One region of the Aestuariimicrobium sp. G57 genome, then DNA from elsewhere that is predicted to be linked to it. Evidence: predicted binding sites of a transcription regulator. Region 1 holds the regulator's gene; the other holds the start of a gene.
What was found. Region 1 encodes LexA, which represses DNA repair genes until DNA is damaged. Its sites were predicted from a motif close to TCGAACANNTGTTCGA; they were not measured.
Positions count from the first base shown of each region.

Region 2: the regulator LexA is predicted to act here: its motif matches at 2,781-2,796, upstream of ACQCX5_RS01985 (DUF222 domain-containing protein).

Region 1 is NZ_JBNINW010000001.1:81,413-85,831, reverse strand. It holds gene ACQCX5_RS00410 (DUF2752 domain-containing protein) at 76-507, opposite strand; gene ACQCX5_RS00405 (RDD family protein) at 644-1,600, shown strand; gene ACQCX5_RS00400 (hypothetical protein) at 1,705-1,905, opposite strand; gene lexA (transcriptional repressor LexA) at 2,393-3,241, shown strand; gene ACQCX5_RS00390 (ATP-dependent DNA helicase) at 3,255-4,419, opposite strand, start outside.
Region 2 is NZ_JBNINW010000001.1:424,166-428,584, reverse strand. It holds gene ACQCX5_RS01990 (glutamate synthase subunit beta) at 1-1,356, shown strand, start outside; gene ACQCX5_RS01985 (DUF222 domain-containing protein) at 1,367-2,734, opposite strand; gene ACQCX5_RS01980 (DUF2079 domain-containing protein) at 3,240-4,419, shown strand, end outside.

The sequences.
Region 1 (4,419 bases):
AGCAGTTGGGCGAGGGACACGCCGAACACCTCGGCTTACCTTCAGGAAGGCCCCGTGCACACGCCGGAGCGGCGTTCAGAGCACGTTGCGCAGCACGGCGAACACGACTGCGACCGATCCGACCGCGAGGTAGATCTGCTCCTGGGACATCGGCCCCCAGCGAGCAGGCAGACGCAATCGCGGGCCGCGCAACACCTCGACAACCCAGCCCAGAGTGGCCAAGCCGAGAGCGGACCCCAGCACGAAGAGGAAGGGGTTCCAGCCGAACGCCGCCGCCAGGTCGCCCTGCATCGCAGACGCCACCATGCGGGTACCCCCACAGAATGGGCACAGCAGGCCTGTTGTCGCGAGCAGCGGGCAGGGAACTCCGAGCCCAGTGAGCCGGTATGTTCCCCCCAGCGCGAGGCCGACCAGCGCAACGCCGGCCACACGACGCAGCGCGTCGGGCGCAGAGAACTCGGCATGGGCATGGCCCACGGCCGACGCGACTTGGCTTTTCGCTCCCACCTCTCCAGTGTGACAGTTCGTCAAATGTCTGGGCCATTCGCGTTGGTGTGACCGGCTGGTGGTCTAGATTGTGACGAGGCCACACCCGGCCGGCAAGTACGCCCATCCGGCCTCGCCGGAATTGATGGAGAACCTGATGAGCAACAATTGGAACGATCCGAACGCCCCTCACGGTGACAACAACCAGAGTGGGTGGGACCAGAGCGGCAGCGCCGACCAGGGCCAGCAGCCCGACCAGTGGGGCCAGTCGCAGCAGTCGGCCGGCAACACCTGGGACCAGGGCCAGCAGCAGCCCGCCGCCGACCAGTGGAACCAGCAGCAGCCCGGCGCCGACCAGTGGGGCCAGTCGCAGCAGTCGGCCGGCAACACCTGGGACCAGGGCCAGCAGCAGCCCGGCGCCGACCAGTGGGGCCAGTCGCAGCAGTCGGCCGGCAACACCTGGGACCAGGGCCAGCAGCAGCCCGGCGCCGACCAGTGGAACCAGCAGCATCCCGGCGCCGACCAGTGGAACCAGCAGCAGGCCGCTGGTTGGGACCAGGGAGCCGCGCAGCAGCCCTACGGTGCAGCCCCCGGCTACGGTGCCACACCCGGCTATGGCGTCCAGGCTGCTCCGGGCGCCAAGGTGCATCCGATGCTGGGCATTCCGCTCGCAGACTGGGGCAAGCGCGCCCTCGGTGGCTTGCTCGACTTCGTGCTGCCCGGCTTCATCGCCGGCATCATCCTGAGCCTGATCTTCGCCCCCGAAGTCACCTCGACCAGCGGTGGGGTGAGCGTCACCCAGACCAACAACTGGCCGAACATCATCTTCAGCCTGCTGCTGTACCTTGCCCTTGCCTTCGTCAGCCAGCACACCGGCCAGAGCTGGGGCCGCAAGATCGCCAAGACCCAGTTGGTCGGCGAGGACGGTCGTCCGATCGGTCTGGCCAAGAGCTTCATCCGTTACCTGCTGCACTATGTTGACTCGTTCATCTGCCTCATCGGTTGGCTCTTCCCGCTGTGGGATTCGAAGCGCCAGACGATCGCCGACAAGATCATGAAGACCTACGTGATCGACGTCAGCCAGACTGGTCCGGTCAACGTCGCCCAGCAGTGATGAGCTGAGCACGGTCCACCTCCTCGAGGGCCACCTTGCGCACAGGGCCCCAGCCATTCGGCTGGGGCCCTGTTCACATTCGGCTGTGCCTGCTCAGTGCCTGCTCAGCGCGACGCAACGACAGCCACGTCATCGCCAGCAGCGCCATCGGGTGCGCTGACTGTCCACAAGCCCTGGACGACCACCACCACGCCCACCACGAAGACCAACGCGAATGCCACCATGATCGCCAGCAATGCCCGATCACCCAGGCCGGGGTTGCTCGACCGTCGCGCACCCCGTGCCGGGGCGAGCGCCGAAGACACAGTGCATGCGGCCCCATGGGGCCGACCCGCATCGCGACGCTGCCGCGCCGGTGCAACAGGCTGCACAGGTAGCGGTTGGCGGGTGGCCCGCGCGCGCGGGCGACGTCCATCTTGGACGCGGACCGATGAGTTGAGGGTGACAGCGCTCATGTGGATTCTCCTCTGGTGGCCGTGCACACATCCTGCGCAACGGGTGTGGAACTTCGGGGAACAGCTGCGAGCTTCGAACACCTGTTCGAGATGGACTCTAGCGGCTGACGGCTCGCGATTCAAACACTTGTTCCAAACAAACGTTCGACTCACGTTCGCCGACCACCAGCGCCACGCACGAACAGTTGATCACCCGCCTCTGACAAAATCTCCAGCGCACGTCCCCGGCCGCGCTCACCCATGCCGCCCGTAGCCCAAAGTCGGCACGGCGTCGCCCGCGACACGCCAGTTCGAACAGGTGTTTGAATCACGTCATGGATGGCAGTAAGCTGGGTGCATGGTTGCCGATGAATCCCCCCGACGCGCTCAGGCCCCGGCCCCCCAGGCTCCTCGCCGCGCCCGCCGCGGTCCGGGGCGACCCACCAATGCCGAGGTCGCCGCAGAGCTCGGCACCATCACCTCCCTGCCCGATGGGCCGGCCGATGCCGACGGCCTGACGCCGCGACAGCGCCGAATCCTCGAAGTCATCCGCGATGCGGTGGCCGCACACGGCTACCCGCCGAGCATTCGTGAGATGGGCGAGGCCGTCGGTCTCGCGAGCCCCAGCAGCGTCTCGCACCAGCTCAAAACGCTTGAGACCAAGGGCTTCCTGCGTCGGGACCCGAAACGCCCCCGCGCGCTCGAGGTGCAGCTCCCCCCGTCCCTGGCCCTCACCGCAGCGCCACCCCGCCCCCACCCGATCGCCGCAAAGGCCGAGACGCAGCCCACCGAGGTAGAGGTCGACGAGACCGGCGTCAACGACGCGAACCCAGTCGGTGTGGCGGTCCCCATGGTCGGCCGAATCGCCGCCGGCGGGCCGATCCTCGCCGAAGAACGGGTCGAGGACGTGTTCGCCCTGCCGCGCCAGTTGGTGGGCGACGGTGTGCACTTCATGCTCGAGGTCAAGGGTGATTCCATGATCGACGCGGCCATCTGCGACGGCGACTGGGTGGTGGTGCGCCAGCAGGACACTGCCGTCAATGGGGACATCGTCGCGGCCCTGCTCGACAACGAGGCCACGGTGAAGACCTTCAAGCGCAAAGACGGTCAGGTCTGGTTACTGCCTCACAACAAGGACTACGAGCCCATCAACGGCAACTACGCCTCGATCATGGGCAAGGTCGTCGCGGTGCTGCGCAAGGTCTGAGGGCCGCGCGGCCTCAGTCGCGCGCCTGCTGCAGGCGACGCAGCGCCTGCACGGCCATCTCACGATCGGTGGTCATCCAGTATTCCGGCAGGGACGTGCGCAGGAACCCGCCGTAGCGGGCCGTCACCAGCCGTGGGTCGAGCACCGCGACGACGCCACGGTCGGTCGAGCGCCGGATGAGGCGCCCGCTGCCCTGGGCCAGCAGCAACGCGGCATGGGCGGCAGCCACCGACATGAAGCCGTTGCCGCCAGCCTCGGTGACGGCCTGCTGACGTGCCTGCATGAGCGGGTCGTCCGGGCGGGGAAAGGGGATCTTGTCGATGATGACGAGTTCACACGTCTCACCGGGCACGTCGATCCCCTGCCACAGCGACAGCGTGCCGAACAGGCTCACCGAGGGATCGGCGATGAACCTGCTCGTCAGGTCGCTCAGCTGCGACTCGCCCTGGCACAGGATGGTCATGTTCGGCAGTTGGGCACGCACATGTTTGGCCGCTTCGGTGGCATTTCGCTGTGAGGCAAACAGCCCGAGCGTGCGACCACCCGCCGCCCAGACGAGCTCCGCAATCTCTGCGAGCAGTTCGGGTGCCATCCCGTCGCGACGCGGGTTCGGCAGCCCCGCACCGACATACAGGATGCCCTGCTTGCGGTAGTCGAACGGCGAACCGACATCGATGCCCGCCCACGCCCACGGCGCGTCGTCATCCTCCTCGTCGAGCACCACACCCGGGTCGGCCACCCGCTGCTTGCGACTGAGTCCCACGCTCGCAGCGACGTTCTCGAACTCGCCGCCCACCGTCAGCGTCGCGGACGTCAGCACCGTGGGCGTCTGGCCGAACACTTTCTCGCGCATGAGCCCCGCCACCGACAGGGGGGCCACATGCGCCCATCGACCAGCACGCTCGCGTTCAGAGACCCAGACCACATCGGTGCCCTTCAGCGCCGCCATCCGTTCGGCGATGTCGAAGATCTCCTTGACGGCCGCTGCCGCCTGGGACTTCTCGGCATCATCGCCGCGCACGGTCCGGCCCTGGTCCTGTTTGCCCGTCAGTTCACTGGTCGCCTTGCGCGCCGCGTCACGCACCTGCGCAAATGCCCTCACCAGCGGGCCATCCTCAGTGATGCGGGCGAGTTCAGCCGCCGCCAGGGTGTCCTCGAGCGCCTCGGCGGCCTCGAGC
Region 2 (4,419 bases), 340 kb from region 1:
GCGCTGCTGCCGATCATCAGTGACCAGGCCGGGCGCTGCATGGATTGCGGCATCCCGTTCTGTCACACCGGCTGCCCGCTGGGCAACCTCATTCCCGAGTGGAACGACCTGGTCTGGCGCGACGAGTGGGTGCAGGCGGCCGACCGGCTGCACGCGACCAACAACTTCCCGGAGTTCACCGGACGCCTGTGCCCGGCGCCCTGTGAGACCGCCTGCGTCGTGGGCCTGGTGGGTGACCCCGTCACCATCAAGAACGTCGAGGTCTCGATCATCGACAAGGCCTGGGACGACCGCCGCGTGCAGCCCGAGACCCCGGGCTGGCACTCGCTGAAGACCGTTGCCGTGATCGGTTCGGGCCCCGCGGGGCTGGCCGCGGCCCAGCAGCTGACCCGTACCGGCCACACCGTGGTCGTCTACGAGCGCGCCGACGCCATCGGTGGGCTGCTGCGCTACGGCATTCCCGAGTTCAAGATGGAGAAGTCCGTCCTCGACCGGCGCCTCAAGCAGATGAACCTCGAGGGCACCGTGTTCAAGCCGTCGACCAACATCGGCACCGACATCACCGGCGAGCAGCTGCTCGACCGCTTCGACGCGGTCGTGCTGGCCATCGGCTCGACCAAGGGCCGCGACCTGCCGGCCCCGGGACGCGAGCTGAACGGCATCCACCAGGCCATGGAGTTCCTGCCCCAGGCCAACCGCGTCGCCCTCGGAGAGCAGGTCGAGAACCAGATCACGGCCGAGGGCAAGCACGTCATCATCATCGGTGGCGGTGACACCGGTGCCGACTGCCTGGGCACCTCGCTGCGCCAGGGTGCGGCGTCGGTGACCCAGCTCGAGATCATGCCGACCCCGCCCGAGCAGCGCCCGGAGACCCAGCCGTGGCCGACCTACCCGATGATCCTGCGGGTGAGCTCGGCCCATGAAGAGGGCGGCTCGCGGATGTATGCCGCCTCGACCAGCGAGTTCATCGGTGATGGTCAGGGCAACGTCAAGGCACTGCGCATCAGCGAGGTCACGTTTGACCAGGGCAAGTTCGTGCCGGTGCCGGGCACCGAGCAGGAGCTGCCCGCCGACCTGGTGCTGCTCGCCATGGGCTTCACCGGCCCCGAGACGGACACCGTGGTCGATCAGCTGGGCGTCGAACTGGACGCCCGCGGCAACATCGCCCGTGACGACTCGTACGCCACCAACGTGCCCGGCGTGTTCGCGTGCGGTGACGCGGGGCGTGGCCAGTCGCTGATCGTGTGGGCGATTGCCGAGGGACGCTCCGCTGCCCGTGGGGTCGATGAGTTCCTGATGGGCACGTCGGCGCTGCCGCGGCCGATCGGGCCGCAGGAGCGCCAGCTGATGGCCTGACCGGGATCGCTCAGCTGGCCAGGGAGTCCTCCTCGGGTTCTGGGCGGGGCAGGATCTGTCCGGTGGGGTCTTCGATCAGCCAGGTGTGGCTGGGGGTGACGAGGTAGCCGAAGCCGAGTGGTGATTTCCAGAGGTAGGTGCCGGGTGAGGGTTGGGACACCTTCCAGCCGCCGTGGGTTTTGGCGCGGTGGACTTTGCGGGAGAGTGGGGCGAGGTTGTCGGGCCTGGTCAACGGTTTCTCCCCGCACATTGTGGGTCGCCAGGGGATGGTGTGGTCGAGGTCGAGCCCGCGTGAGGGTTTCTTGGAGTAGGGGAAGGCTTCGTGGGGGTTGCGCAGGGTGATCCATTCCCGCATCCGGGGTGGCACGTGGTAGGCGTCGGTGGGTGCGAGTTCTTCCGGGTTCAGGACGGGACGGACGTTGATGCGGGTGTTCCGGGTGAGGTGTTTCACCCACCCCGCCAGTAAGGACCCGGCTTTTTCGACTTTCACGAGCCCTTCGCCGGTGTGCAGGGTGGTGTCGGTGAGGTGGACGATCAGTTCGGTGCGGGGCAGTAGTTGGTCGGGGTCGACGGTGATGGTGCCGCAGGTGTGCCCTCGCTGGCCCTGTGCGGGGCAGTCGGGGTCGAACCCGTCGGCCTCGGTGGGCAGCTCATCGGTGAGGGCGGCTTGCAGCAGTTGCAGGGCCCGTGCTGGGGTGGCGAGCAGGCCGAGCGCCTGGGCCCGGCGGACCTGCTGGGACTCGCGGTTGCCGCCGTGGGCGAGGATTTCGGCGAGCCGGTTCAGTTGGGCGTCGAGGAAGATCGCATCCGCCGTGTCGATGGTGGCGGATACGTCGGCGACGCCGGCCCCGGAGCCGTTGATGCTGCGGGTGTTGATGTCGACCCGGCGCCTCGCCAGGGTCTCGTCCGGTGGTGGCTGGTTGGAGTCGTGCAGCAGCTCTTTCACACACGCTTTGATGAACTCGAGCACGCGGCCGAAAGCCATGCTGTTGAGCCAGTGGGGCAGGTCCCTGTCGAGACTGACGGCCTGCTCATAGGACAGTTCCCAGATGGCGCTGGCGAGTTCGGTGGCCTGCCAGACCCGCAGGCGGCCGTCCATCAGCACGGCCCACGTGTTCGGCAGCCGGTGCCGCACCGCCAACGCGTGGGCGATGTGGAGCCTGACGGCTTCTTCCGACTGCCGCAGCGCCGCCGCCAACTCCAAGGTGCAGAACTCCGCCACCCCCGGGGTCCCGTCCCCGCCCCACTGCACCAACCGTTCCGTGCCCGCCAGCACGGGTGATTCCTCGGGGACGAACCGGTATTGGTCGGCGAACTCGGCATAGAGCCGGAACTCCTCAGCCTCCGCGCGGCACTTGGCCAGGAACGCATCATTCAACGCGACCAGCTTCGCCCGCGCCCCTTCAGCGCTGATCTCGGTCTTCGCGAACCGCTGTTCGGAGGGTCGCCGGTCGATCGGCGACCGCGGTTTCGATCTTGGTCTTGGGGGGTTGAATCGGTCTTCTACTACGGCGTTGGATCCCATCCGGACCACCTCGCCCCTTCATCTCGAGGGAATGAACCACGATCCGACACCACCTCGTGTCGAACTGTTGTTCTATTCTCTCAAGCCCGGGACCCCCACACAACCCCCGCGCAAGATCTGTGGACAACTACTTTCCCAAAGACCGACGGCTCCTCCTGCCAAGGTCGATGGTGGGGTGAGGGGGCACGCCGATACCTTTCGGCACGGGGGGCCCAACACCTGCCATCACCGTGCGAAACCTCGCCGCAGCCCGAGTTCCTGCACACCGTCGCTGAATCGCTGAGCGGATAGGCTTCGGGCAGCGACCGACTGCCCGGTGGCCCTGGATCTCGAGGTGGAGGTGCCGTGACGGCTGGAGATGGGGGGCGGCAACCAGCGTCGCGCGTCCCTGCACCGAGCTCGGGACGTACTCCTCGCCACTGGAATCTCCTTCGGCACCTACCTCACCGTCTCGCTGACCCTTTACCACCGCTTCGGCACGTCCTACGACCTCGTCATCTTCCATCAAGCAGTCACCGCCATGGCGGACGGACGAGCCCCCGTCAGTGAGCTCAAGGGTGCACATGTCTTCGGCGACCATTTCCACCCGATGATCCTGGTGCTCGTCCCCTTCGTGTTGGGGTTCCCCGGCGTGACAACCCTGCTGGTGGCCCAAGCCGCTGCGCTGGCCGTCGCCGCGGGCATCCTGCAGCAGACCTGGCGAGATGTCCACGGCGACAAGGCAGCATGGCTGCCCCTGCTGTGGAGCCTGTCCCCGGGAATCATGGCCGCAGCAAGCTACGACTTCCACGAGGTCAGCCTTGGCGCGCCCCTCGTGGCCATGGCGTGCCGGTGCTTCGTCCGCGAGCGTTACGGGGCCATGGTGGTCTGGGCGTGCCTGATTCTGCTGGTGAAAGAGAACGCATTCGTGCTCACGCTCGGGTTGGCGTTGGCGCTGGTCGTCCGCCGAAAGTGGCTGCACGCAGCGGTGCTGGCCGCCGTCTCACTGTTCTACGCAGCTGTGGTGCTGGGCGTGGTCATTCCCCACTTCAACAATGAATCTGAGTACACCTACGGCAGTGCCCTCGACCTGTCCGAGGTGGGGGCAGCGCTGGTCCGCAACCTGGTCTGGCCAGGGCTCGCGACCGGGACAGCCGTGGGACTCCTTGCACTGTCCGGTTTCTCCGCGCTCCGGTCGCCTCTTGTGCTGGCAGCCGCAAGCTGGTGGGGGTCACACCTGGTGACCGACAACTTTCGTTACCAGTTCCCCGGATTCCACTACCACCTGCTGCCGTCAGTGGTGCTGGGATTCGCGGCGATCATCCCCATGGCCCCCCTGATCGACCGGTCGACCGCGCGACGGCTCATTGCAGCATGGTGCGTGCTCTGCATCCTGCTGGGGCCGGCCACCTGGCGAGTGGTCCTGACTGCGTCCCACCGCCCCCATGATGCCCGTACCGCCATCCGCATGGTGCCCGACAACGCATACGTCGCGGCCGACCCCAAGCTCGTGGCCCAGCTCAGCAACCGCACGCAGCACGTGACCGCATTGCACCCGC